2 regions of the Pollutimonas rozaliensis genome follow, and region 1 is predicted to be linked to the other one. Evidence: predicted binding sites of a transcription regulator. Region 1 holds the regulator's gene; the other holds the start of a gene.

The links. Region 1 encodes NrdR, which represses ribonucleotide reductase genes. Its sites were predicted from a motif close to CACNANATNTNGTG; they were not measured.
Region 2: the regulator NrdR is predicted to act here: its motif matches at 3,702-3,715, upstream of V0R37_RS06150 (ribonucleoside triphosphate reductase).

Annotation. Positions count from the first base shown of each region.
Region 1 covers NZ_JAZHOB010000004.1:154,387-168,981, forward strand. Annotated here, with positions in the region: gene gloB (hydroxyacylglutathione hydrolase) at 1-123, shown strand, start outside; gene V0R37_RS08925 (transglycosylase SLT domain-containing protein) at 131-1,516, shown strand; gene fabI (enoyl-ACP reductase FabI) at 1,543-2,325, shown strand; gene V0R37_RS08935 (glutathione S-transferase) at 2,332-2,994, opposite strand; gene V0R37_RS08940 (hypothetical protein) at 3,046-3,204, opposite strand; gene trhO (oxygen-dependent tRNA uridine(34) hydroxylase TrhO) at 3,317-4,246, opposite strand; gene V0R37_RS08950 (I78 family peptidase inhibitor) at 4,372-4,692, shown strand; gene V0R37_RS08955 (metal-dependent hydrolase) at 4,705-5,778, shown strand; gene V0R37_RS08960 (class I SAM-dependent methyltransferase) at 5,780-6,493, opposite strand; gene V0R37_RS08965 (NAD(P)/FAD-dependent oxidoreductase) at 6,671-7,873, opposite strand; gene V0R37_RS08970 (LodA/GoxA family CTQ-dependent oxidase) at 7,877-9,877, opposite strand; gene V0R37_RS08975 (twin-arginine translocation signal domain-containing protein) at 10,004-10,291, opposite strand; gene V0R37_RS08980 (pyrimidine dimer DNA glycosylase/endonuclease V) at 10,475-10,858, shown strand; tRNA gene V0R37_RS08985 (tRNA-Ser) at 10,885-10,975, opposite strand; gene V0R37_RS08990 (riboflavin synthase) at 11,025-11,648, opposite strand; gene ribD (bifunctional diaminohydroxyphosphoribosylaminopyrimidine deaminase/5-amino-6-(5-phosphoribosylamino)uracil reductase RibD) at 11,662-12,798, opposite strand; gene nrdR (transcriptional regulator NrdR) at 12,795-13,256, opposite strand; gene glyA (serine hydroxymethyltransferase) at 13,296-14,540, opposite strand.
Region 2 covers NZ_JAZHOB010000003.1:19,913-34,507, reverse strand. Annotated here, with positions in the region: gene V0R37_RS06165 (helicase C-terminal domain-containing protein) at 1-2,054, shown strand, start outside; gene V0R37_RS06160 (YbfB/YjiJ family MFS transporter) at 2,051-3,199, shown strand; gene V0R37_RS06155 (DUF2249 domain-containing protein) at 3,294-3,557, shown strand; gene V0R37_RS06150 (ribonucleoside triphosphate reductase) at 3,760-5,460, shown strand; gene nrdD (anaerobic ribonucleoside-triphosphate reductase) at 5,496-5,690, shown strand; gene V0R37_RS06140 (anaerobic ribonucleoside-triphosphate reductase activating protein) at 5,680-6,414, shown strand; gene ubiT (ubiquinone anaerobic biosynthesis accessory factor UbiT) at 6,532-6,999, opposite strand; gene trhA (PAQR family membrane homeostasis protein TrhA) at 7,021-7,638, opposite strand; gene ubiV (ubiquinone anaerobic biosynthesis protein UbiV) at 7,653-8,540, opposite strand; gene ubiU (ubiquinone anaerobic biosynthesis protein UbiU) at 8,599-9,636, opposite strand; gene V0R37_RS06115 (NAD(P)H-dependent flavin oxidoreductase) at 9,657-10,862, opposite strand; gene V0R37_RS06110 (DUF2249 domain-containing protein) at 11,041-11,271, shown strand; gene V0R37_RS06105 (hypothetical protein) at 11,271-12,587, shown strand; gene V0R37_RS06100 (Crp/Fnr family transcriptional regulator) at 12,578-13,261, opposite strand; gene V0R37_RS06095 (YbaN family protein) at 13,333-13,734, shown strand; gene hemN (oxygen-independent coproporphyrinogen III oxidase) at 13,727-14,595, opposite strand, start outside.

The DNA.
Region 1 (14,595 bases):
CCCTTCCTGCGGACCTCGCAGGCTTCGGTGGCAAAGGCGGCAAGCGCTTACGCAGGAACCTTGCTGGACTCACAGGTAGAAATATTTGCCGGTTTACGCGAATGGAAGAACAACTTTAAATGAATTGCCAATGAACTGCTTACGACTATTCATTCTGCTTATCGTAGCAGTACTGGCTGGTTGCGCCACCAATAACACGCAAAACCCCTATGCCTCCGCCAAGAAAACCTACACGGCGGCCGAAACCTCGCGCACGATAGACCTTACCCACCCGCCGCGCGACATGTGGGACAGAATCCGGCGGGGCTTCGCCATACCCAACCTGCACAGCGAACTTACCGAGCGCTGGACCGATTACTACGCCTCGCACCCTGAGTCCGTGCTGCTCATGAGCCAGCGGGCGGGCAAATACCTGTACTACATCGTCGACGAACTCGATCGCCGCGGCCTGCCCACCGAACTGGCCTTGCTGCCTTTCGTCGAAAGCGCCTACAACCCCACCGCCTACTCGCGCGCTCATGCTTCGGGGCTGTGGCAGTTCATTCCCAGCACCGGCAAGCACTACAACCTGGAGCAGGACTGGTGGCGCGACCAACGCCGCGACCCCATAGCGTCGACCAACGCGGCGCTGGACTACCTTTCCTATCTGTACGACTTCCAGGGCGACTGGTATCTGGCGCTGGCCTCGTACAACTGGGGCGAAGGGTCGGTGAAGCGGGCCATGGAGAAAAACACGAAAGCGGGACAAGCGGCGGACTACGCCTCGCTGAACATGCCCGACGAAACGCGCAACTACGTGCCCAAGCTCCAGGCCATCAAGAACATCATCGCCAATCCCAAGAAATTCGGCATCACGCTGCCCGAAGTCAGCAACACGCCTTATTTCACCACTGTACAGAAACGCGACTTCGATATCGATATCGAGGTCGCCGCCAAGCTGGCCGAGATGTCGGTCGAAGAATTCAAGTCGCTCAACGCCTCATTCAACCGGCCCATAATTCTTGCCGAACATAAACCCACCCTGCTTCTTCCCACCAACCGCGTGGATATTTTCAACGCGAACCTGCAGGCCTACCAAGGCAGGCTCAGTTCCTGGGATACATACAGAAGCAAGAAAGGCGAATCCTACGCCGCGATCGCCAAGCAACATGGCATCAGCCTGGGCAGATTGCGGGCCGTCAATGGCCTGAGCAAAAAGCAAAGCCGCGCTGTGGCGCAAACCCTGCTGGTTCCGGCCAAGGGCGCCCGCGGCTCCATCCAGTTGGCATCGCTCGAAGTACCCGACGCCGACACGGCTCCCACTCGCGGCAAGACGGACGGGAAAAAAGACGTCGTCGTCCTGCAGCGCAAAGCCAATGTCCGAACCCATACCGTCAAAGGCGGCGACACGCTGTTTTCTTTGGCCAAACGCTATAACACTTCGGTCAACGAGCTGCGTAAACTCAACAACCTGAAGAACGACAAGCTGGCCAAGGGCAAGCGCTTGCGCGTTCCGGGCACAAGCATACGCGGCTAGCTCTCATTATTAAAAAGGATCATCACATGGGTTTCCTGAACGGTAAGCGCATTCTGGTTACGGGCGTGTTGTCGAACCGCTCGATCGCCTACGGCATAGCACGCGCCTGCAAGCAACAAGGCGCGGAACTGGCGTTCACATACGCCGGCGAGCGCTTCAAGGATCGCGTTACGGAATTCGCCAAGGAACTGGACAGCAGCATCGTCATATCCTGCGACGTCGCCGAAGACCAGCAAATCGACAATGCCTTCAAGGAACTCCAGGGCCAATGGGATGGCCTGGACGGCCTGGTCCACTCCATAGGCTTCGCACCGCGCGAGGCCATTGCCGGCGATTTCCTGGAAGGCATGACGCGCGAAGGTTTCCGCATCGCCCACGATATCTCGGCCTACAGCTTCCCGGCCATGGCCAAGGCCGCGCTGCCCTTGCTCAAGGGCCGCAACAGCTCGGTGCTGACGCTTACCTATCTAGGCGCTGAGAAAGCCATCCCCAACTACAACACCATGGGCCTGGCCAAGGCATCGCTGGAAGCCAGCGTGCGTTACCTGGCGGCGTCCCTGGGTCCGCTGGGGATACGCGCCAACGGCATTTCCGCAGGCCCCATCAAGACCCTGGCGGCAAGCGGCATCAAGGATTTTTCCACGATACTCAAATATGTGGAAACCCATGCTCCCTTGCGCCGCAATGTCACCATTGAAGATGTCGGCAACGTGGCCGCCTTCTTGATGTCGGACCTGGCGGCAGGCGTTACCGGCGAAATCACGCACGTGGACGGCGGTTTCTCCACAGTCGTTCCCGGCATGGAATAAGTCCCGCTAAGGAAAGCGCGTAGGCGGATCGCCCTCTTGCCATGGCGGATACTTGGCCATGACGATCTGGAACAGGCCGCTTTCCTTCCAGTCCGACAGCCAGCGCTGCAGGCCAGGCCAAGGCTGGGCCTGAAACCAGGCTGGATCGACATGGGCGAATTGGCGGACAAAAGGCGCAATGGCCATATCGGCCAACGCCGGCCGGCCGCCGAACAGGAAAGCTTGATCGGCCAACCTGAAGCACAATGATTCAAGCCAAACCGCGGCTTCATCGCGAAAGCGATCGCCATTTGCCTCTTGGTAGCGCTGCGGATACTTATAGCGATCAAGCCGGTATTTGAAGGGGCCGTCGCACTCTTCCACAAGCGCCAGCATGGCTTGCAGATCGCCCCGCTCCGGCGCCAGCCAGGCATCGGGATCATTACGCCGCAAAGCCCACAACATAATGTCCAGGCTCTGGTCTACGACATGGCCCTCGGTATCCACCAGCACAGGCACGGTCGCCTTGGGCGACGCATCAAGCAGGGCCTGGGGCTTGGCCTTCAAGACAATCTCTCGAAGTTCGCAGGCCTGGCCGCTGGCGGCGATAGCCGATCGCGCCCGCATGGCGTAGGGGCAGCGGCGAAAGGAATACAGGATGGGAAGAGGAATTCCGGGCTGAGGACTCATACCCAAGGTTATACCGCAGGCCGGCAATTTCCGGAGCGGATAGGAAGCGGGCTATTTATCGCGCTTTCTGCCGTAGCGCTCGTTGCCGACGCTGGCCATGCAGATGATCTGCTTGGTTGAAGCCTGTTTCGCGCGTTCCTGGTTGATACGCTGCTGGGCTCCCGTTTGCAACGGACGAAACGGCGTGGGAGTACGGGGTTTTACAAGCATGACGACAGCCTCACAGTAAGAATTCCATCCCGTTATGAACGGATGAAGATGGCAAAAACTGCTAACAAGCTATTACCATACCCTGTTTTGGCGACAAGCGTATGAAAACGCTCTATTTCATGCGTACTCCGATATGGCGCTGGCGCCGCTTGCGGGCCAGCTCAACCTGCTTCTGCCGCTCCCTGAAGCGCTGTTTCTGCTCGTCGCTATGCGTATCGTGGCAATGTGGGCAACTGACGCCCTCTTCATAGAGTTCCGAAGCCTTGTCCTTGGCATCCAGCGGCAAGCGGCAGGCACGGCACAGCTCGTAGCTGCCCGGCGCCAGGCCGTGCCGCACCGAAACGCGCTCATCGAAGACAAAACATTCGCCCTTCCAGCGGCTTTCTTCGGCCGGCACGGTTTCCAGGTATTTGAGTATGCCGCCTTCCAAATGGTAGACGTCGTCAAAGCCCTGGGAGCGTAAATAAGCCGTGGATTTTTCGCAACGTATGCCGCCGGTGCAGAACATCGCGACCCTGCGCCCCTCGGCCAGCACCCCGCCTTGGGCGGACTGCTCGGCCACCCATTGGGGAAACTCGGAAAAGCTGGTCGTATGCGGATTGACCGCAAGGTTGAACGAGCCGATGGATACCTCGTAATCGTTGCGCACATCCACCACCACGACGTCCGGATCGTCGATCAGGGCATTCCATTCGGCGGGCTTCACATAGGTGCCGGCCATGGTGCGCGCATGTACATTGGGCACACCCATGGTCACGATCTCGCGCTTGAGCTTGACCTTCATGCGATAAAACGGCATTTTTTCGGCCCAGGATTCTTTGTGCTCTAGGGTTGCCAGCCGGGGATCCGTCCGCAAATGATCGAGCACCGCCTCGACGCCGTCTTTGCTGCCGGCGATGGTCCCGTTGATGCCTTCCTCGGCCAGCAGCAAGGTGCCTTTCACCTGCAGAGCCTCGCAAAACTCGAACAAGGGCTGCTGCAATTGCTGATAGTCGGAGAGCTCGACAAACTTATAAAGCGCCGCGATGAGAAAATTAGCCATAAACCTGAAACAATGTAATAAGGCAAAGCCGATCCCGGCCGGCCGTCGGCGCCTATTTTAACGTTATCGGCACCCCCCGGTTTCCAGTATCATTAATACGCAACAACGTATAAAGAGGAACACTTATGACATGGAAACTGATGCCCGGCGCCATTGCGGCGCTTGCCTTGCTGGCGGGCTGCGCAGCGAATCCGGCCGGCCCCTCCAGCGAACAAAACGCTGACGCGTCTTCCTCCGCGCCGCAGGCATGCAATGCCGATATGGCGGAATCCGCCGTCGGTAAAAAGATAAGCTCCGCCCTCGTGGAAGATTATCGCAAGCAGTCGGGTTCAAAGACGGCTCGGGCGCTGCGCCCGAACGACGTCATGACCCTGGAGTACAACCCTCAGCGGCTCAATCTGCGTACCGACGACAAGGACATCGTCATCAGCGTCAACTGCGGCTGATACAAGTAAACAATGGATTCTCTTACACAGGCCGTGCTTGGCGCCGGCATCCAGGGTGCCATGCTGGGCCGCTACCAGGGACGCAAGGCCCTGGGGGCCGGCGCTTTGCTGGCCACCCTGCCCGATCTGGATGTGCTGATCGATTACGGCGACCCCGTATCGGGCATGATCAACCATCGCGGCTTTTCGCATTCGGTATTCGTTTTGACCGCGCTGGCCCTGGCGCTTGCCGCGCTATTCCGTTACTGGCGGCCATCGCCCCAGTACAGTGCCGGCCGGCTGTTCCTGACCTTATGGCTGGTACTGATCACCCATCCGCTGCTGGATGCCTTCACCAGCTACGGCACGCAATTATGGTGGCCGCTGAGGCCCACGCCCACCAGTTGGTCCAGCATATTCATTATCGATCCCTTTTTTACCCTGCCGCTGTTCGCCGCCGTGGCGGCCGCATCCATCGTGGGCTTGCCTGCCAAGGCACGCGCAGCGCTATGTTGGACCTTGGGATGGTGTGCCGCTTATCTTGCTTTGTCGATGGCCGCCAAATCGACCATCGAAGCCCAGATCAGGCAAGATATGGAAAATAATGGCCTTGCCGTAAAGGCCATGTTCTCAACCCCCGAACCGTTCAACATCGTGCTATGGCGCGTCGTGGCCAAAACCGATGATGACAGCTATGTCGAAACAGTGCGCAGCCTGCTCGACACCGGTCCGTCGGAAAGCATACGCCGCCCGCTGAACACTCAACTGGCCCACGCGCTGCCAGGGTCCAGCCGGCTTGCCGGCTTGCAATGGTTCACCGACAATTGGCTGCGCTACGACGATATCGCAGGCCGGCTGGTGGTTACCGACCTGCGCATGGGCTTGGGCGGCGGTTTCTATTCTTTCCGGTTCGAAATGGCCCGGCGCATAGGCCCAGGCAACGGCTGGAGCGCCATAACCCCCGCCTACTGGCCCAACGAACGCGGAACCGATCACTTGTCCGCCGTTTTCACGCGGGCATGGCAGCGCATGCCGCCATTGCCGCTCGCCCTATGGGAAAAAAACATGACGCGCACGCCGGCACCCGCGCCGGCCGACCTGCCCTGAACTAGCTGGCCAGCGGCCCGCTACGCCGGTACACCAGCAAACGGCCCTTGTAGGCGTCCGGTTCCGTGGCGGCTGCGGGATCCGGCAGCCGCAGCTCCCGCTCCATCAGAAAGCCGCGGGCCGCCATATGGCGATTGAAGGCGGGCCGATGACCCCGATTGGGATCGACCATCCAGACCTCGGCGCCGTCGGCCGCGTGGCGATCGATGAACTCCGCCAAGCCATGAGGCGCATCGCGTTCGTACAGCAGATCGCTGCCTATGATCAGGTCGTAACGATCTTGCAGCGCCATTTCAGGCGGCTCCGGGTGAAGCGACAGACTGTCCGCCCCCCATTGTCCATACCGATACTCCAACAGCGGCAACTCGTTAAGGCGCGCGTTCTCGTCGAGGAAATGCTCGGTGAGCGGATGGCAATCGCTTGCGGTGACGAGCGCACCCCGTCGCTGGCCGACCAGACTGGCCAGTCCAAGGCCGCAGCCTATCTCGAGTATGCGCTCGTGGGGGCTTACCGGCCGCAACGCCAGCTGTATGGCCAACTGGATGCCGGACGGCCATAACATGCCGAACAAAGGCCATGTGGCGGAACTGATGCCGCGGCGCTGCGCGGCGCCGCAAGGGTCGTGGAATTGCTGGCGGTCCAGCAAGGAACGGATGACAAGATCGTCGACACCCGCTATGGCGATACTCTCTAGCTTGGTTTTATAGCCGGGCATCGTCATGGAAGCAACATAAGGCAAGACTCGCGCACTGATACAGGACAGTCGAGTATGCCTTAAATGTACGAAATGAGCTAATTTATTCCTGATTTGGCGGAAATTGCTGAAAATTAGGGACGATTTATTGCATCTTAATATATGCCTTGAACCGCCCCTCAGCGGGATGGCGAAGAGCTATCGCGCGCCGCCATTCGTCGACCGCCGCCGACGCTCCCAGAACGGCTGATCAGACCAGCGGGGCTGAATGCCATAATAGTAATCTCGCTGCGACAAGTACGTTTGCCAGAGTTGGCGCTGCTGTTCATCGTACTGATGAACGAAGGTATTGCGGCTGCCCAGTCCCGACGAGCCCCGCGGACAGTCCGTCAACGCGTAATGAATCATATGTCCGGCATGGCTGGCCGTCTTGAGCGCCTTGGCTATGCCTTGCGAAGATAGCGGATCATAGGCTTGCGCCGCATCGCCCACCGCCATCCAGGCGTCACCGCGGAAGTCCCGCAATCGCTGGCTGTTGGCTGGCGCCCCCCGGATGGTCCCGCAAGGGTGGTAGCCCCTGGCTTTAAGCATCGGCGCGATATGCGTCGAGCCATCCAGCAGTTGATCGAAGCCTTGCCGGGACGCCGCCAATCTTGCTTCGGCCAGGTCCTTGTCGGAATGGAAAACCACCAGCCGCCTGGTTTCATTGCCTTCCGTGCCCGGCAAGCGGTTGCTGTACCACCAGCCTTGCCGCGCGGCCTCGATCCGGGTGTAGCGGTCATCGTCCTCGCCCGCGCAGGAAAACCATTGCGCATAGGCGAACAAGCGATCATCGTTGTGGATGGTCGGGACATCGAGCACTTTGGCCACGGCCGCCCGCCGGCCGGAACAGTCGACCAGATAACGGGCGCGATGCCGCCAAGCCTGCGTTTCGGAAGCTAGCGTCAATTCCCAATTGAAAGAATGGTCGGCGATACGGCCGCAGGATTGGAAGCGGACGCCCTTGATCAAAGTGGCACCGGCCGCAACCGCGCGCGACCGCAAGGCTTCGTCGAAAGCCAACCGTTCAACGCACAGGCCGAACCCGGCCGATGTGAAGAAAAAGTCCGCTATGTCGGCCTGCTCGCTTGCCCATAGCGAAACGTTGCCGGCCGTTCTGAAAAGACCTGGAAGCTGATGTTCCGGAACATCAGGGTCGCCCAGGAAGTGTTTGACCAGGCCGACGGAGGCCGGCGCCAGCGATTCACCCAGCTTGAAGCTCGTGGAGTTACGCTCTTCCACCAGAAGCACACGCTGGCCGAAGCTGGCCAGCGTGATCGCGGTTGCGGCTCCCGCCGGTCCGGCACCGACGATGACAACGTCCCATGTTGCATCGAGCCCATCATGCCGGGTCGACGGCACGAGTTATTTTCCTTTGGCGGGCGGCCGGTTCAGTGCCGGGGCACGCTCTTGTTCGACGAACACGGTAGCACCCTGGTCTTTCAAAAACCCGCCGTCCGCGGTCTTGACCGGAAGCACCATCCCCAGCTTCGACCACGCATACTCCATCTGGTGGTAACCGTCGGTGGACGATAGCGGCTCGCCGTCGGCATCGTATCCGCGGAACCATTCTTTATAGGTTCTGGTCTGGGTCTTTGGGTCGTACTCGAAAACGATATCCGGCCGTTGGGTCGGCCACCATGCCATATTGCACGACCAGAAGTCGCCCTGCCAGGGGCTGGACATGTAGGCGGAGATGGCGCCGGGCTCGTTGTCTTTGCCCACGCGAAACGCCTCGGCGAAATATTCCCGATAGAGAATCAGGTAGGGAAATTCAATACCCGGGTGAAAGCCGCCGCCGATGGTCGGTTCCAGCGCCGAGCTATCGAGCGCATGCGGCTGTTCGGCCAAGGGCAATTGCTCCAGGTCCACGGGCTTCTGTAGAGCGCCCACCTCGAAATTGCCGTCCGCCCAGTTCTTCAGATGCTTCAACTGCCAATCGGTCAGGCTCAAGAATTGGTCTGGGAAATTGTTGCCTAATTGCTGATTCTGCAAAGGCTTGCCGGCAGTGCCCCACAGCTTGGGCATTTTGGAGCTGTCTTCGGTGCGTTGGAATTCTTCGTTCTTCCAACTGGTTGGCCGCTGCGGCGGAGCGGGCAGCAGCGAATCGACCAGCCGCCCGTTCTTGCCGGGAGCATGCCGCATCAGAGCATAGATTCTTTGCCTTATCGGCTTGCTTTGTTCGCTTGGATCGGCCAACAACGACATGTACTGGGGAAGGAGCAAGTTGCCCGGCTGCCCCGGGCCATGGGCACGGTTCTTTGTTTCGGGCTGGACGCCCGACGCCTCGGCGCTGACCCAACCGTAGTTCACCGCATTGGCGAATACCGGATACACATCGCGGTAGAAATTCGTCTTTTTCCCCGTGTAGGGGTAGGACTCGGGAAAGGCCTCGTAGACGCGATCCAGAATGGACACCACGTGGTACATATGAGGTGCGAACTTCGGCGGTGCGGTAACGATCCATGCTCCCGCCCGGGGATTCCTGGTGCCCTCGTCCGTTGCCGATTTCACGTTGTCGCGTGTGCTCAAGACCGTGCCGTCCTTGAGCGTGACCGTGACATCGATTTCACCGCCACAGGTATCGTCCCACCAGCCCGGAATATTGAAATAGGCGAACTGGTTGGTGAGCGGATTCTGGCCGTTATCGGGACCATTCGGCGGATTTGCCGTCTCGCTTGGATTGGACAGCTCCACCTTCGGTGTCGTGACGCATTCGCCTTTCCCGGGCGCGGGAACGAACAGCAGGCGATCCTGAGAATCGAGGCGGAGCTGGCCCAGTTCGATGTCCTTGGCGGCTTTATAAGTAACCTCGACTTCTTTCGAAGGATCTTTGGGCGTGAACCCCTCGAAACGCAATTCGCCCGGCAAGGTGCCTTTTTCGATGCCGGTGAAAACATCGCCTTTCATGACAACCGGTCCGGTCTGCCCCGACGCGATCGTATGCACACCGGGATCGATGATCAGCTTATCGCGCTCGATCGGTTTTTTGCCAGGCTGAATGGATGGGTTGCGCAACTTATCAGGATCAAACAGGTAGGCACCCTGAAACGCATAATTCGCCGCTTTCATGTTCCTGACATGAACCCGCCAATGCACGGACTGGACCAGGCCCGAATCCGACGTCAGCTCCGCGACGACCTTGTCGTTGGCATCGTAGGCATACACCCGATACCGTTGCGCCTGGCGCTTCAATCGCGCCCCGCTGTCGCGGTAGCTTCCACCGTTAGGCCCCGGTCCGCCGCTACCGCCGGGATCAACAACCACCCCCGGCGCCTCCGGGCCGATGTAAAACTCGTCACTGTCCCCCAAGCGGGCAATGCCGATACCGGGATGAATGCGAATGCTCTTGATGTTTTCTGACACGGTTCATTTCCTATACAAACTGCTTTATTAATTCGGCGCTGAAAGGACACCTGAATCGTGGTTCAGGTGTTCCCCCTTCATGGAATCAACAATCCGCCGGCGGAAGAAAATGCAAAGTCTGCTTGCTCAAAGGGTACGCACGACCTTCCAGTCCAGCAAGTCTGCGGAAGCGACCGCGTACCGGGTGCCAAAATGCTCGATGTTGGCGTGGGTCAGTCCGTTTGATTGGGTATGAGTCTGTACCGAAAAGCCACCGCCGAAGCTGGCCTTGATCGATTTCTGGATAATCGAATCGGCATCCGGGCCAAGTGCGTGGCTCGCGTCGCCGCCTTTCGCGGCGCTGGTGATTCCCGGCAGCAACAGCACACAGGCCGCCGCGCAACCCTTGACGAAATTTCTACGCTTGATATACATGTTCCATCCCCCCTGGGTTCCGGCGCCCTCTTGAATTCCAGCACCGTTGCGCCGATTATGGCATGACTTTGTTGCAAAGCCGAATCATGCGCAGTCCGGAGCCGCAACGAGGGCCGTGGCTTATGCAAGCATATAGCCGTCAGTAGTATGCTGTCCCCGTCCTACGCACATCACTGACTGCTAATGACCCGCATAAATTGCGTCCCCGTCGACGAGCTGAGCGGCCCACATCTGGTCGCCGAATACAGGGAACTGCCCCGGGTATTTGCCCTGGCGAAGAAAGCGGCCAAGCGTGCGAATCTGAATCAGCCTGACAGCTATACGCTGGGCAAGGGCCACCTGCTGTTTTTCTATACCCGGCTGGCATATCTGACCCGGCGCCACGGCGAATTGATATCGGAGATGAAGCGGCGCGGCTATAAGCCCTCGTTCAGCGGTTTGCGGCGCCAGGACTTCCCCGACATTCCCGATCAATTTTGGAGCGACTGGCAGCCGACGCCGCAGGCTTTGCGATTGAATCGCCAACGGATCAAGGAAAGAAGCGGCGTCAAAAAAGAAAGCCCTTGACGAATCAAGGGCTTGGATATAATTCCTGGCGGACAGAGGGGGATTCGAACCCCCGATACGCTATTCACGTATACACGCTTTCCAGGCGTGCGCCTTCAACCGCTCGGCCACCTGTCCTAGTTCGCCTCGATATTCAAGCAAAGCGAAGTCCGCTATTCTAACAGAATCAATTGGTTTTGGTTTGAGCCACCATGCGCTCCACGTAGCGCGCGATCATGTCGATCTCCAGGTTGACCAGCGCGCCCACCGACAGGTCCTTCAGCGTGGTGACCTGCAGGGTATGCGGTATCAGGTTGATGTGGATCTCGCATCCGCTGATATCGTCGTCCACCTCATTGACGGTAAGGCTTACGCCATTGACGGTAATGGAACCCTTGTAGGCAAGGAAACGCGCCATGTTTTGGGGCACCCGGATGCGCAAGTCCCAGGACTCGCCCAGGGGTTCAAAATGACTGACTTCGCCCAGGCCGTCGACATGGCCCGATACCAGGTGGCCGTCGAGCGAGTCTCCCATCCGCAAGGCATGTTCAAGGTTGACGTCGCCCTGCGCATCCAGGCCGGCCGTGCGGTTCAGGCTTTCCCGCGATACGTCGACGCTGAACGTATCCGCGGCCAATTCGACCACGGTCATGCATGCTCCCTGCACGGCGATGGAATCGCCCAGCTTGGTGGAATCGCGCAAAAAACCCTGCGCCTGTATCTTCAGATGAACGCCGGCATCTTCTTGGCCTTCATTGAATGGAGATACTTCGATGATCCTGCCCACAGCGGCGACGATTCCCGTAAACATCTTTCTAATTCCCCTATAGCCGCAATACATGCAGCAAAGCGTTCCAATGATCTATGTGCCGCGCCCGGATACGGATATCCGGGGCGACGTTTTTTGTATCCAAGAATTCGAACCGCTGAGCCTGCGCAAGGCTTTGCAGCGCATCGATGCGGGCCATGCCTATGCCGTCGCCCAGCAGCACGGGAGCCATGTATAGCAAGAGCTCATCCACGCATTGGGCCTGCAGCAGCGCCCCGCTAAGCCGGGAACCCGCTTCCACGTGCACCTCGTTGATGTCGTGCTCGCCCAGCCAACGCATCATGGCTTGAAGGTCGACCCGCTGCCCCGCGGGGGGCAGTTGCACAACCTGCGCATTCTTCGCCGCCAGCCGCGAGGCTTTTTCCGGCTTGGACGCGCAGGTGAATACCCATGTCGGGATGCCGTCGAATATCCGAGCATTCTCGTCGACCTCGAAACGCGTATCGACGATAGCCTTGAAAGGCGGGCGGGCGGTCTCCACATGCCTTACATTCAATTGCGGATTATCCGCGAGCACCGTTCCAGCCCCCGTCAGCACGACGCAACTGCGTGCGCGCCAATGATGGCCGTCCGCACGGGCGGCGGGACCGGTTATCCATTGCGACTGCCCGTCGGGCAAGGCGATGCGGCCATCGAGCGAAGCCGCCAATTTCAACCAGACCCATGGCGTTTTACGGGCCATGCGCGCCACGAAGCCGGGATTGACGGCCAACGCCTCGTGGGCGCATACGCCCGCCGTGACGGCAATGCCGGCCGCCTGCAGCTTGGCGATGCCACGCCCGCCAACCAGGGGGTTGGGATCGCTCATGGCGATGACCACACGGGCCGGCCGAGCCGCAATCAAGGCATCCACGCAGGGCGGCGTGCGCCCGAAATGGCTGCAAGGCTCAAGGGTGACGTAAACCGTGGCGCCCGAAACATCGATGTCCTGCTCGGCGGCCTGGCGCAGCGCCATGACCTCGGCATGCGGGCCGCCCGCGCGCTGCGTGGCGCCGGATGCCAGCAAGTGTTCGCCACGCACGACAAGGCAGGCCACCCGTGGGTTGGGCGCCGTGATGTACATGACGCTTTCAGCCAGCCGCAAGGCCTCGCGCATCCAGCGCTCGTCGTCGACAACCAGGCCCGTGTTCACGTTTTTGGGGGCACCTGGATTTCGTCTATGGCCTTGACGAACTCGCGGATGTCTTCGAAGCTTTTATAAACCGATGCGAAGCGCACATAGGCGACTTGGTCGAGTTTTTTGAGTTCGTTCATGACCAGTTCGCCGACATAGTCCGACTTGACCTCGCGCAAGCCGCTGACCAGCAGGCTCTCTTCGATACGCGCCACGGCGGCGTCGACGTCTTCGGTGCTGACCGGCCGCTTGCGCAAGGCAAGGTTCAGGCTGGCACGCAGCTTGTTGACATCGAACTCGGCCCGTGTGCCGTTGCGCTTGACCAGGGCGGGCATGAGCAACTCGACCCGCTCGTAGGTCGTGAAGCGGCGCTCGCAGGCCGTGCAGCGGCGGCGCCGGCGTATCGTATCGCCCTCTTCTGAAACACGAGAGTCAATAACTTGCGTATCGAAGCTACCGCAGAACGGACATTTCATGGCTGGCCAGCCCCAGGAGAACCGGGGGCCATCCCCGCTTTAACGGTACACCGGCAAACGCGCCGTCAGTTCGTTGACGCGCGCCCGCACATCGGCGATGGCCGACTCATTGCGCGGGTTGTCCAGGACATCGGCGATCAGATGTCCGGTAAGTTCGGCTTCGGCTTCCTTGAAGCCGCGCGTCGTCATGGCCGGCGTGCCCAGGCGTATGCCGCTGGTGACGAAAGGTTTTTCGGGATCGTTGGGAATTGCGTTCTTGTTGACCGTGATGTGGGCTTCACCCAGGACGGCTTCGGCTTCCTTGCCCGTAATGCCCTTGGCGCGCAGATCGACCAGCATGACGTGGCTTTCGGTGCGGCCGGACACGATGCGCAGGCCGCGCTGAACCAGAGTGCGGGCCAGCACGTCGGCATTCTTGACGACTTGCGCGGCGTAATCCTTGAAATCGGGCGACAGGGCTTCTTTGAAGGCCACGGCCTTGCCCGCAATGACATGCATCAAAGGGCCGCCCTGAATGCCCGGGAAAATCGCCGAATTGATGGCTTTTTCGAACTGGGACTTCATCATGATGACGCCGCCGCGGGGGCCGCGCAACGATTTGTGCGTGGTCGAGGTGACGAAGTCGGCATGAGGCACGGGGTTGGGATAAGCGCCGCCGGCCACCAGGCCCGCGTAATGAGCGATATCGACCATGAAAAGCGCGCCGTTGTCGTGTGCGATGCGGGCCATGCGCTCGAAATCGATGCGCAGCGAATACGCGGATGCGCCGCCCACGACAAGCTTGGGTTTGTGTTCTTTGGCCAGCTTTTCCAGTTGTTCGTAATCGAGCTCTTCGTTGGCATCCAGCCCATAGGATACGAAGTCGTACAGCTTGCCCGATGCATTGACCGGCGAGCCGTGCGTAAGGTGGCCGCCTTCGGCCAGGCTCATGCCCAGCACCTTGTCGCCGGGCTTGAGCACCGCCATATAGACGCCCTGATTGGCCTGCGAACCGGAATTGGGCTGGACATTGGCGGCCTCGGCGCCGAAGATTTCCTTCAACCGGTCGATGGCCAACTGCTCGACAATGTCCACGTACTCGCAGCCGCCGTAATAACGCTTGCCCGGATACCCCTCGGCATACTTGTTGGTAAGCTGCGTGCCTTGAGCCTGCATGACCGCTGGGCTGGTGTAGTTTTCGGAGGCGATCAGCTCGATATGCTGTTCCTGGCGAACATTTTCCTTCTGGACGGCGGCCCAAACGTCGGCGTCGACTTGATCGAGGGTGCGGGAACGGTCAAACATTGTTTATCCTGGTGTGGTGATGGCGGGTGGCGAAGAGCAAAGCGCTTATTTTAGC
Region 2 (14,595 bases), on a different contig from region 1:
GCGCTCTGCACTGGGCGCAGGCAAAGATCTACGCCCACCTGCAATGCCGGGCTCTGGCCCTATCGACGATACGTGTCGCGCTGGTGTATTACGATATTGCGCAGCGCACGGAAACGCTCTTCGTCGAAACCTGCGACGCCGCCATGCTGGAGCGGCATTTTCAGAAGCTCTGCGACTGCTTCGCGGACTGGGCGGAGCGGGAATTGCTGCACCGGAGCACGCGCGACCAGGCCCTTGAGGCATTGCCGTTTCCCTATGCCGATTTCCGGCCGGGACAGCGGCAACTGGCCGTCACGATATACAAAGCCGCAATGCAGGAGCGCAGTCTGCTGGCCCAGGCGCCCACCGGCATCGGCAAGACGGTGGGCGCGCTCTTTCCACTACTCAAGGCCTGCCGCCGCAAAGAGCTGGACAAGGTGTTTTTCCTGACGGCCAAAACATCGGGGCGGCAGCTTGCGCTGGACGCGCTTGACATGATGATTGGATCGCGCAAGGCGTCGACGGCGCCCTTCCTTCGCGTGCTGGAATTGACCGCAAAGGAAAAGGCCTGCGAGCACCCCGATAAAGCCTGCCATGGCGCATCGTGCCCGCTTGCCGAAGGCTTCTACGACAAGCTTCCCGCCGCACGCCTGGATGCGCTGGGGGCGGCCCGGATGGACAAGGCCGAACTCAGGAAAATAGCCTTGCGCCACCAGATCTGCCCCTACTGGCTTAGCATGGACCTGGCGCAATGGAGCGACGTCATCGTGGGCGATTACAACTATTACTTCGATGCGTCGGCCCTGCTGCATGGCCTGACGGCTGCGCGCGATTGGCGTGTTGGCGTGCTGGCCGATGAAGCCCACAACCTGGTCGAAAGAGCCCGCGCGATGTATAGCGCCGAATTGTCGGAAGCCGATCTGCGCAGCGCTCAACAGGTGTCGCCCCCCGCCCTGAAGAGAGCCCTGGGCGGCCTGCTCAGGCAGTGGCGCGACACTTACCGCGACCAGGAAGCCCGCTATCAGGCCTACACGGATCCGCCCGCCAAGTTCATTGCGGCGCTCTTGCGCGCCAGCGGCGCCATGACGGAGCATTTCGCCGAACACCCGGCCGAGGCTGAAGGCGCATTGCAGCGCCTGCACTTCGACATCCTGTATTTCCTGCGCCTGGCGGAAACGTTTGGTGGCCATTCTATATTCGACATCTCGCTGGCGGACGGCGCAATGCCCATGGGTATCAACGTTGGCAGCACAAGCCGGCAAGGCGCCGTATTCTGCATACGCAACCTTATTCCAGCGCCTTTTCTTGAACAGCGCTATGCCGCCAGCCGCTGCACCGTCCTGTTCTCGGCGACGCTAAATCCCTGGACTTTTTATCGGGACATCTTGGGGCTGCCCGCGGACACGGCGTGGGTGGACGTGGAATCGCCCTTCCGACCCGACCAGCTTCAGGTCCGCATCGCGCGGCGCATATCTACCCGCTACGCGCATCGTGCGCAGTCTCTCGCTCCCATTGCCCGCCTCATGGCAACACAGTATCGACGGCGGCCCGGCAATTACCTTAGCTACTTCAGCAGCTTCGACTATATGCGGCTGGTGGCCGATGAATTTGCGCGGCTGTGTCCGGATATCCCCGTGTGGCGGCAGACGCGCGGCATGGACGAACACGACAGGGAAGGCTTTCTGGAGCGCTACACCGACGACGGCAAAGGCATCGGCTTCGCCGTTCTCGGAGGCGCATTCTCCGAAGGCATCGACCTTCCCGGAAACAGACTGATAGGCGCCTTCATCTCGACGCTGGGATTGCCGCAGGTCAACCCCGTGAACGAACAACTCAAGCAGCGCATGGACAGCGTCTTCGGCCGGCAGTGCGGCTACGACTATGCCTACCTGTACCCCGGCATCCAGAAAGTGATCCAGGCCGCCGGGCGGGTGATACGGAGCCGCGAGGACCAAGGCATTGTGCACCTGATAGACGATCGCTACGGGCAACCCCGCATCCGCGCGCTGCTTCCGCACTGGTGGCAGGTAGAATACGACAACGGAAACGGAGACCACAGCGGCGCACATCAATGAAACCAACAATGATTCCGTGGGCGCTTTCAGGCGGAGCGGCCGTGGCGGTGGGTTTTGCGCGATTCGGTTATGCGCTGATCCTGCCGGCCATGCAAACCGACCTGAATCTGAACTACGCTCAGGCGGGCTGGCTGAATACCGCCAATGCATTGGGGTATCTGCTGGGGGCGCTGCTGACCATCTATTTCGTTGCGCGCATCGGAAACCGCAGGCTGTTCATCGCCGGCCTGGCGCTCACCACGCTGGCCCTGCTGGGCAACGGCTTGACGCATGATTTCCAATTGCTGACCCTGTATCGTTTCCTGGCCGGCTTGGGCGCCGCGGGCGCCTTCATATGCGGAGGCGTGCTGTCGGGGGTGCTGGGCACCCGGGCCATCGTCATCTTCTTCAGCGGCGGCGGCGTAGGCATGCTGGCCACCGGAGCCCTGCTGCCCTGGCTGTTCGATTATGCCGGCCCGGCCGCATGGCCCTGGGCATGGGTAGGGTCGGGCGGAATATGCATTCCGCTGTCGCTTGCGGCTGTCGCCGCCATGCGCGCCATTCCCGAACCTTCCGCCAGCGGCGCCACGGCGACCTGGCCATGGCGCCCCTGCGTGCCCGAATTCACCGCCTACTTCCTGTTCGGCCTGGGCTATATCGCCTACATGACCTTCATTGTGGCCTGGCTGCGCCAAAGCCACGTACAAGCCTTGTCGATCGCCGCCGCGACCTCGATCATGTGGAGCCTGCTGGGCATCATGACGCTGCTGGCGCCACTGATGTGGGCGCGCATCTTCAACGGCCGGCGCGACGGCCTGCCCATGGCCGCCTCCATGATCGTATTGGCCGTGGGCGCGGCTCTGCCGCTGCTGGTACCCAGCATCGCGGGCGCATGGCTGTCGGCCGCGCTGGTGGGGTCCAGTGTCTTCATGGTGCCTTCGGCGGCCACCGGCTTCGTCAAGACCAATCTGCCCAAAGCCGCCTGGGGCAGCTCGCTGGCGGTGGCGACCAGCCTGTTCGCCATCGGACAGGCCGTCGGCCCGGTGGCGGCCGGATGGATCAGCGACCTGTCGGGCTCGCTATCGACGGGCCTGGCTGTTTCAGCCGCCATGCTGATACTGGGCGCGTTGATCGCGCTTACGCAAAAACCCTTGCAAAGCCAATGAACTCAACCTTATTGGCAATGTGGTTCTGACACGGATTGCAGCGGCCGCTACCTATAATCAAAACACGACCTCCACTCTTTACAAGGACCTGATCGTGTCAATTGATTCCCCCATTCCCGTGTTTTCCGAAGGCGTCCATCCTTTCGACGCGCGCGGCGTCGCCAAGCGTTTCCGCCACGCCGCCATCTTCGGCGCGCTGTCCGCTCTTCATCCCGGCGAAACCATGCGTTTCTGCAATGACCACGATCCGCTGCCCTTGTTGCAGCAGCTTCAAGACCACTTCGGCGACCAGATCAAGATCGATTATGTTTCGCGCCAGCCAGGCGAAATCGTGATCGATTTCCAGATACTCGGCTAAGCCTGCCGATGCCGGATCATGGCGGTCACAGCTTTGTCCATTGTGTGTTTTTCCAGGGCGCCATGCCGGCTTGCGCCGGCATGGCGCCTTCTATTTAACCTGCATCAAGCTATTCCGAAATAAACGGCTCCCAAGCTTGACTGGCACTATATATAGTAAATATCCTTCGTTTCACCACAATATGTAGTGATACGGAGCAAGCATGACACATATCGACGTCGAATCCTCGATCGATGAATATCTGGAGCGGGTCGACTGGCGCGTCAACGCCAATGCCAATCAAGGCTACTCGCTGGGGGGCCTGATTCTGAACGTGTCCGGCAAGGTCATCGCCAATTACTGGCTGGACCATGTCTACCCCCCCGCCATAGGCCGGGCCCACCGCGATGCCGACCTGCACATACACGATCTGGACATGCTGTCGGGCTACTGCGCCGGATGGTCGCTGCGTACCCTGCTGAATGAAGGCCTTAACGGCATACCGGGAAAAGTGGAATCCGGCGCGCCCAAGCACATGTCCAGCGCAGTCGGGCAGATCGTCAACTTCCTGGGCACACTGCAGAACGAATGGGCCGGCGCCCAGGCATTCAGCTCCTTCGATACCTATATGGCTCCATTCGTCCGCAATGACGCCTTAAGCTATGGACAGGTCAAGCAGTACATCCAGGAACTCATCTACAACCTGAACGTGCCCTCGCGCTGGGGAACGCAGACCCCTTTTACCAACCTGACTTTCGATTGGGTCTGCCCCGAAGACCTGCGCGATCAGACGCCGTTGATCGGCGGCCGGGAAATGCCGTTCACCTATGGCGAACTGCAGGCTGAGATGGACATGATCAATCGCGCCTACATCGAAATCATGATGGCGGGCGACGCCAAGGGCCGGGTGTTCACCTTTCCCATCCCCACTTACAACATCACCGGCGATTTCGACTGGCACAGCCCCAACGCGGAATTGCTGTTCGAAATGACGGCCAAGTATGGGCTGCCCTATTTTCAGAATTTCATCAATTCCGAACTCAAGCCCAACATGATCCGTTCCATGTGCTGCCGCCTGCAACTGGATCTGCGCGAGCTGCTCAAGCGCGGCAACGGCTTGTTCGGATCCGCCGAGCAAACCGGCTCGCTGGGCGTGGTCACCATCAACTGCGCACGGCTGGGCTATCTGCACGCCGGCGACGAAGCGGCGCTGCTGCGCCGCCTGGATGAATTGCTGGAACTGGGCAAGAACAGCCTGGAGATCAAGCGGGAAGTCATCCAGCGTTTGATGGACGACGGCCTGTTTCCCTATACCCGGCGCTACCTGGGAACGCTGCGCAATCATTTTTCCACGCTGGGCGTGAACGGCATCAACGAAATGATCCGCAACTTCACTCACGACGGCCATGACATCACGGCCCCATGGGGCCATGCCTTCGCCTTGCGGTTTCTGGACCATGTGCGCGCCCGCATGCTGGAGTTCCAGGAAGCAACCGGTCACATGTACAACCTGGAAGCGACCCCGGCCGAAGGCACCACCTATCGCTTCGCCAAGGAAGACCGCAAACGCTGTCCCGGCATACTTCAGGCCGGCACGGCCGACATGCCCTACTACACCAACTCGTCGCAACTGCCGGTGGGCTACACCGATGATCCGTTCGAGGCGCTGGAGCGCCAGGACGACCTGCAACGCAAATACACGGGCGGGACGGTGCTGCATCTGTATATGACTGAACCGCTGTCCAGCGCCGCTGCCTGCCGCGCCCTGGTCCAGCGCGCGCTGGGCCGCTTCAAGCTGCCCTACATCACCGTGACGCCGACGTTTTCCATTTGTCCCGTTCACGGCTATCTGGGCGGCAGCCATAAATTCTGCCCCAAATGCGATGAGGAAATCCTGGCGCGCAAACTGCGCCAGGCAGCTTGATCCGTTTTTTTCACACCACTCAAGGAGAAACCACCATGACATTCCGCACACAAGACCCACGCGCCTCCCAAGCCACACCCACCCTGTCTGACGGCGAACGTCAGCCATGCGAGATCTGGACACGCGTCATGGGCTACCACCGACCCATGTCCTCGTTCAACATCGGCAAGAAAGGCGAATTTCACGAGCGCAAATATTTCAGCGAGCGCGAGGCCCGGCTTGCGGCCTGACGCAGCAGCGCGGACGGAGCCCCGGCGCCGCAGCCTGAAGGTGGGCGGCGTAACGCCGTTCACCGCAACCGACTACCCGGGCCAGCTTGCGGCGGCGGTATTCGTGCAGGGCTGCCCCTGGCGCTGCGGCTACTGCCACAATCCCCATTTGCAGGAACGCACGCCGCACAGCCCCGTACCGTGGGAAGACGTGCTTGCACTGCTGGAGCGGCGTGTGGGCCTGATCGACGCGGTGGTGTTCAGCGGCGGCGAGCCCACCATGGATCCCAGCCTGCCCGAGGCCATCCGGGAAGCGCGCGCGCTGGGTTTCAAAATAGGCCTGCATACCGGCGGCACCCATCCCCAGCGGCTTACCGAAGTCCTGCCCATGCTGGACTGGGTGGGGCTGGACATCAAGGCCGGCTTCGCCGACTATGCCCGCATCACAAAAGTGGCGGGCAGCGGCGCGCCGGCCCTGGCCAGCCTGCAAGCGGTATTGGCCAGCGGGATCGACTATGAATGCCGCAGCACGGCGCATGCCGCGCTGCTGCCGGAACACGAGATAAAGAAGATGGCGCGGGCTCTTGCGGACATGAAGGTGCGCAGCTACGCCTTGCAGGCGTTTCGCAGCCAGGGCTGCGAGGATCAAGCCTTGAACGCGGCCACGCAGCCGGACTATCCCGGTGCCGCATTGATCGAAGACGTGGCCGCCTTGTTTCCTGTGTTTACGCTGCGTCGGCATTAAGGCTGCGGCAAGGCAGCTATCGAATCGTGCAAAGCCCGGCGCCGCGCATATTCCTGCCAGGCCGATACCCCCATGCTCAAGCCAGAGCCTGTTTATTGGCGTATAAGCCGCGCTTCTCTATCGTAGAGGCCATGATCTTTGACGAAAGAAGCGCGCCGGACTGAAATTGCCCGGGGCGAACGCAGACAAATCCATGGAGTCCAGGGAGTTCTTCACCAGCAGCCCCAGCTCGGTATCGCCTTCCATGCTGAGGCGGCGACTGAAAAACAGCGTGTCGGGATCTTCCCTGCGCTGCATCAGCAGATAAAAATCGTGCACGTTCGCGGCTATGGTCAAGTCAGGTTGCGTCGCCGGAGCTATGGCCTTGAAGCTGGTGCCGCTCCACATGAAATCGAAAGCTACGCCGGCATCGCGAGGCTGTATGCGCAAGGCCTTGCCCTGCAGCATGCGCAGCGTATCGGCCGGCAGATGCGACGCAAGCATCAGGTTCAGACCCGCGGTGAATACCAGCGAACCAGGATAGGCGGGTAAATGCGACAGCAATTTTCCCAATGGCGCGGGAAAAAGAGGATTTCCGGTAGTCATGAAGTTTCCTGCGGCCGGGCATCAAGCCACGTAGGCCACGACAGTGAAGTAATGGCAGGCGCTGCCGCCCAGCACGAATAAATGCCACACGCCATGGCCGTAGCGCCATTTCTCGTCGGTGGCGTAGAACACGATGCCCACGGTATAAATCAGGCCGCCCGCCGCCAGCCACAGAAAGCCATCCCGGCCCAGGGCGTCGACCAAGGGAACGGCGGCAACGACGGCCAGCCAGCCCATCAGCACATAGATAAGCAGGGACAGGATGCGTCGCCCCTTGGCCAGCCATATCTCCTGGACGATCCCGAACAGCGCCAGGCCCCACACCGCGCCGAACAGGGACCAGCCCCAGGCGCCGCGCAGGCTGACCAGGGTGAAGGGGGTATAGCTGCCCGCGATCAGCAGGTAGATGGCGCAGTGATCGAATTTGCACCAGATTTTCTTGGCGCGCCCGCGCAGGCTGTGGTACAGGGTCGACGCCAGATACAGGCAGAGCAGCATCGTCCCGTAGATGCTGAAGCTGACGATTTTCCAGGGATCGCCCAGGCGCGCCGCCATGACGATCAGCAGCACGCCGCCCACCGCTGCCAGGCTGGCGCCCGCCAGATGGCTGATGCTGTTGAATCGCTCGCCGTAATACATAGAATATCCGCCCTTTATGCCACCAGTTGTTCGAGCCCCGGCTTGCCGTGCCAGTAGCCGTTACAGGGCCCTGCGGGCATCAGGGGCAGCGCCCGCTCGAAGGCCTCGCGTCCTGCAAGCGAACCATCCGCCACCTGCCGGAACAGGCCGGCTATCTGGGCGGTATGCTCGGACTGCGGGCTGATGCGCAGAATATCGACCCGCAGGTCTTGCATGTCTCGCAGTTCGTTCAGCAAGTTGTAGACCAGCGCCGACTGCGTCTGTATGCCGTTCAAGACAAGGAAGGGTTCGTTTTCCCGCGTCCTCAGCAACAGGCCATCGGGATCGTCCATGCATACGTACTGGCAATTGTCCTTGGGGATATTCCGGTGCCTGGCCGTAAAGCAGCGCGCCGAAAACGCCAGCGGCATGCGCCCATAGGCAAACACCTCGGTTTCCATGCCATCGGGCCGGTCCCGTTGCAACTGCTCCAGACCCTCGCGACCCATTTCCAGCGGCATGACCCATCGCCGCGCACCCAGCCCGGCAAGAATCTCCAGGGTCGGACGACTGTAGACATTCAGGAAGGGACCGGCGACGAAGGGCTTGCCATCCAGGCAATGCACTGCGCCCATGTCATTGGCCTCGACCTGGAAACGCCCATTGCCGGCAATCTTGCGCATGGTGGCCAGGTCCTGCCCGGATTCGAGCAAAACTTGCGTGGACAGCACGACTTCCTTGCCGGCGTCGGCCAGCATCTGGGCGATTTCCAGCCAATCGGGCAAGCGCAGCTCGTGCCGGCGCGAGCATACCGTTTCGCCCAGATAGAGGATATCAACGGGTGCGTCTCTCATGGATTCATAGAACTGCATCATCGTTACGCGCGACCAGTAATATTGAACGGGACCCAATGCGATTTTCATAGTATTGAAACCTCGGTGTTGCTATTAGCCACGACTTCTTTCCCCGCCTTCTGCCGATTCATTTCCATGGACGGTGATAAGCGCCCAGGGTATGCTGCTGGCCCTCGGCGACCTTGTTCAACTCCGCCATCCACGCCGGCTTGACCGAATAACGCTGCTGGCTGGCCAGGCACTGGTCGATGGCATCGCGCCAGACGCGCGTCACTTGCGCAACATAGGCGGGGCTGCGCTGCCGCCCTTCTATCTTGAAGGCGCGAACTCCCATTTGCATCAACTTGGGCAGAAGTTCCAGCGTATTCAGGCTGGTGGGTTCTTCGATCGCGTAATAATTTTCGTCCGCGACGTCGAATCGGCCCTTGCACAGGGTGGGATAGCCGGCGTTCTCGCCATCGGCATAGCGGTCGATCAGCACGCCGTTAAGCCGCGATTCCAGTCCATCGGGGGTCTGCTGCCAGCGCACGGATTTGGCCGGCGAGCAAACGCCGTGCGTATTGGGCGATTCGCCGGTCACATAAGAGGACAAGGCGCAACGGCCCTCCACCATGACGCACAGGCTGCCGAAGCCGAACACCTCGATCTCGACCGGCGTATTTTCCGTCACCTGCTGGACCTGGGCCAGCGACAGCACGCGCGGCAGGACGGCGCGCACCACGCCGAAATGCTGGCGATAGAAATTGATGGCTTCGTGGTTGGTGGCGGATCCCTGCACCGACAGATGCAGGCGCAGTTGCGGGTGTCGGCGGCTGGCGTATGCCATCAGGCCGGGATCGGCCACGATCATCGCATCAATGCCCGAATCCGCCGCGCGGTCCACCGCCTGGCGCCATTGCTGCCAGGCGCGCGGCTGCGCATAGGTGTTCAAGGCCAGGAATACCTTGCGCCCCCTTGCATGCGCATAGCGTATGCCTTCGGCAATGGCCGCCTCGTCGAAATTCAGGCCGGCGAAATTGCGCGCATTGGTCGCATCGCGAAATCCCAGGTAGACGCAGTCGGCGCCGTTATCGACGGCCGCTTTCAAAGCCGGCAGGCTGCCTGCCGGACAAACCAGTTCGACGGCGGGCGCCGCCTTCGAAATGACGGATGTGGCTGTTGTCATGAAGAGTCCTGCGGGATGGTTCAGGCGGGAAGCAGCGCGTCGGCGACGCGCACAGAAGGCGCCGCGACCGCGTTCAAGGCCGGACGGATGCCGGTAAGCAGATATTCGATCAGCTCGCGCACAGGACGGATGGCATTGCCGAAGGGCAGCTTCTCGGAACCCCGGAAAAAAAGACCCCGCTTGATATCGCCCGCCAGCGCGAACGCCAGCTGGGTATCGATGCAGAACTGCCCATGCTTGCTGATGCCATCGCGCAAGCCGCAAGAAGCCAGGCAATCGAAGCCCACCGTGCAAGGACGCTTCTTGGCGATGCGCTGCAGCTTCTCTTCTTTTTCCAGATAGTTGGCCAGCCATGGCGTGCGCACCGCGCGCGCCGGCAGGCCGGCCACGCTCATGAAGGTGACGATATCCTCGGGTTTGGCTTCGACCAGCACCTTCTTGAAGTTGGGATGCGCATCGCCTTCTTCGGTAACGGCAAAGGGCGAGCCGCATTGCACCGCGCTGGCCCCCATGCCCATCAGCCTGACGACCTGTTCATGGCTATGAATGCCGCCACCGGTAATCAAGGGGATACTTTCCTTTTCCAGATCCAGTTCCTTGAACAATTCCAGGGTGCCTTCCAGCACGTTCGCAAAGGCGAAATTGGGATTGTCCAGGCTATCGGCGGTCGGTGCGCCTAGGTGGCCCGCCGCGTACTTCGGGTTCTCGATCACGATGGCATCCGGCAGGCGGTTCTTGCGCATCCATTTTTTCAGGATCAGCCCTATCCCGCGCACGTCCGACAAGATGGGAATGATCGCCACCTTGGAAAAACCGCTGGTCAATTCGGGCAGGTCCAGCGGCAGGCCGGCGCCCACCACGACGGCATCGGCTTCGCTTTCGCAGGCCTGGCGCACATACGAGGCATACTCGGATACGGCCCGCATGATATTGACCGCCACCAAACCCTTGCCGGCGGCCATCTTATGGGCGGCCTTGATTTCACGATCGAGCGCAAGCAGGTTGGCCGAGTCGATCAGTTCCTTATTGCGCGAACGGCCGGTCTGCACCATGAGGTCGGGATGGTGACGGCGCAGATCCACGCTGGAAATCGTGCCCATCGCCCCCAGCGAAGCGACCGTTCCGGCCAGCCTGTGGGCCGACACGCCAACCCCCATGCCCCCCTGCACAATAGGCAACAGCGCCTTGCCTTTCAACTTGAGTCGTTCCAATGCGGTCTGCAACACGGTAATTGTCCTTGCTTGATAAATATTGGCGTATGAACGCAGTTGCCACTATGTAGGCAAATGCCGCCAGCTTCCTTAATAAATATCAAGGTTCCCGCGTTTACCTGGATGTGAAAATACAGCATTCGCAATGGGGTTATGCCGCCCGGCAAACCTGTATATGTGTAGGGTTGAGCTTATGGAAAACACAAAAGAAGACAGCGTTCTGGACGTAGGCGGGCTTGCGCCGCCGGAACCTCTGGAACGGGTACTGGACGCGCTGGAGGATCTTGCGCCGGGCGCGCGCCTGCGCGTGCTCATCGACCGCGAACCGCATCCCCTATATGGCATTTTGCGCAACAACGGCTACGACTACTCGTTCAACGCCGGCCGCCGTCCATACGAACTTCTTATCCGGCAAAAAAGCTGATGCAGCGCGCCCTGTCGTTTCAACAATCCCCGGCCCCCGGCGTTCCCTTGCGCTTCCTGTTCACCGCGCCGCTCTTCGTCCTGCTGGCCGCCTTGCTGCTGCTCTGGTCAGGTCCCGCCGCGCTGGCATCGCGCTGGACGGGACAGGCCTTGGCATTGACGCATCTGTTTACGCTGGGCGTCCTGGCCAACGCCATGACGGGCGCCCTGATGCAGATCCTGCCGGTCGCAACGGGAATAAGCGTATTGGCTCCCCGGGCGACCTCGACGGTCGTGCATGCCTTGTTGAGCCTGGGCACGCTGGCCCTGGCCGCCGCCTTTCTTTGGCTCCAGCCATGGCTGTTCGCCTTGGCGCTGATTTCGCTGTGCGCCGCCCTGGGCTGCTTCCTGGCCGCCTGCGGCGGGGGATTGTGGACATACCGTAAACAGGCCACCAAGGGCTCGACGGAAATTCTGGCCACCACGCGGCTGGCGCTTGCCGCGTTGCTGGCCGCTACCGCCATGGGTGCAATGCTGGCTGGAAGCTTCGCCTGGCCGCAGCCCTTTTCCCGAATGTTCACCAACGCGCATGGAGCCTGGGGCCTGCTCGGTTGGGTGGGGCTGCTAGTTATCGGCATCGCTTATCAGGTCATCCCCATCTTCCAGGTAACCGAAATCTACCCCAAGCGCCTGACACGCTGGCTGGCGCCGGCGATTTTCGCCTTGCTTATCGCCTACATGGTCAATACCATTGCCCCGGCAAGCCTGCGTCTTGAAATCGACCTGGCCATAGGCGCGGCAATGCTGGCCGCCTACACCGTTTTCGCCCTGGTCACTTTCCGGCTGCTTTGGACACGCAAAAGACCCAAGGCCGATGCCACCACCCATTTCTGGCGAACCGCCATGCTTTGCCTGGCCGCTTGCGGGCCGGTCTGGCTGGCCCATGCCGCGGGCGTCGCGGATCTTTCCATCACCTTGGGCATGCTTTTCATCGTGGGCTTCGGCTGGTCCGCCGTCAATGGCATGCTGTACAAGATCGTTCCCTTCCTGCTGTGGTATCACGTGCAGAAAGACCTGGCCGTCGCGCTGCGCGCCGTACCCAAGGTCAAAGATATTATTCCCGATGCCGTGGCCGCAAAACAATACTGGGCCCATCTGGCCGCCGTTCTGCTGCTGCTGTCGGCCAGCCTGCGGCCGGCAAGCTTCTCGCAGGCGGCGGGCCTGATGCTGGCCGTCTCGGCGGCATGGCTGTTCGTCAATATGATCAACGCCCTGCGCCTCTATCAAAAGGCCAGGAAACAGATTGCGCTGGCCCTGGCGCAGTTGCCTCAGCCTTGATACGCACCCAGCCTGGCGATATCCAGGATGCAGACTTCGCGGCCCTTCACGCCGATCAGCTCGTGCGCGCACAAGTCATGCAGAATGCGCGAGAAATGTTCCGGCGTCAGGTTCAGGCGCGAGGCAATCACCGTTTTGCTGGTTTCCAGGCGGAAGCGGTAGCCATTCTTGCATTGTTCATCTTTCAGCAGATAACCGATGACGCGTTGTGTACCTGAACGCAAGGAATAGGCCTCGACGTCATTCATCAGGCTGTGCAGACGCTGGCTAAGGCCGGCCAGCATCTTGCGCGCAAAGCCCGGATGGCGGTCCAGCTCCTGAAAGATGACGGCCTTGCCGACATGCAGCAACAGGCTGTCGGCCAGCGCCTGGGCGGACACGATATATGCCTTCTCCATGAACATCAGCGCTTCGCCGAAGCTGTCGCCCGGTCCGATCAGCCGGACGACTTTCTCGCTTCCGCCCGGCGATACGAACATCAGCTTGATCTGCCCGTAGACCACGGTATGCAACCCTACGCAAGGTTCGCCTCGGTGAAAAACCATCTCGCCCCGCGCGACCTGCACTTCGGTCGTGCCCGAAGCCAGGTTGTCGAGCCCGTGTGCGTTCAATTCGTTGAACAGGGGTAGCCTGGCCAGGAAATCCTGGGTACGCGCCTTGCCGCTTGTCGTCATATTGCTAGAATCCCGTATCGATATCATTGCGCCACGCCAAGTTGGCGCAAGGCTCTCATCCTAAAAACCATGTGATCAAAGTCCTGTTCAACATCGCCGGAACCCTGGCGCTTATCCTGGCCGTATTGGGACTGTTCCTGCCCTTGCTGCCCACCACGCCCTTCCTGCTCCTGGCGTCCGCCTGCTATATACGCGGCTCCGAACGCATGCACCGCTGGCTGATGGGTCACCGCATACTGGGACCCTACCTGACTGGCATACAAACCGGCAGGGGTATCCCCATCCGCGCCAAGGTCATTACCTTGATTTTCCTGTGGGCCACGCTGGCTGTTTCCGCCTGGCATGTACCGCTGCCCTGGCTGCGCCTTTTGCTTCTGGTGCCCGGTATCGGCGTCACGATCTATCTGCTCCGGATGAAGACCTTGCCCAGTTCCGGAAAGCACGCCGGCCGCAACGACGGCGCAACTAAATAAGCTTGGAGTATGTCGATACCGTGGGCTGCCCCAGATATTTATCGAAGACCATGCCCATGGCCCGCACGAACAGGCGCCCCTGGGGTGTGACGCTTATCCCCTTGCCGTCGATCCGCAACAGGCCGGAATCCTTGAACGTATCCAGCCTTTTCAACTCGGCGCCGAAATAAACCATGAAGTCGATGCCATAGGTCCTGTTCAGCATCTGGAAATCCAGCGGCATGCTGCACATCAGGGTCATGATGACATCGCGCCGCAGCACATCGTCCAGGCTCAATTCGAAGCCTTTCTCGATGGGCAGCCGGCCTTCGTCCAGCACCTGGTAATAGGCATTCACACTGCGCACCGACTGGCTGTATGAATCGCCCACCTTGCCGATGGCCGAAACGCCCAGCCCAATCAGGTCGCACTCCGCGCGTGTCGTGTAGCCCTGGAAATTGCGATGCAGGCTTCCGTCCCGGCGCGCCAGATTCAGCTCGTCGTCCGGTTTGGCGAAATGATCCAGTCCGATATATACATAGCCCGCTTCCAGAAGCCGCCGCGTGGACATCAGGAATATCTGCAAACGCTCTTCCGCGCTAGGCAGGTCACCGGCCGAAATAAGCCGCTGCGCCTTGAACCGGCTGGGCAGGTGGGCATAGTTATACAGAGCGATGCGGTCCGGCGACAGGCGGATGACCTGGTCCAGCGTGCGATCGAAACTGGATAGAGTCTGCTTGGGCAGGCCATAGATCAAATCCGTGTTGACCGACTGAAAACCCGCATTGCGGCTGGCATTCAGCGCTTTTTCCACCATTTCCAGCGGTTGGATGCGGTTGACGGCCGCCTGCACGTCGGGATCGAAATCCTGAACTCCGAAGC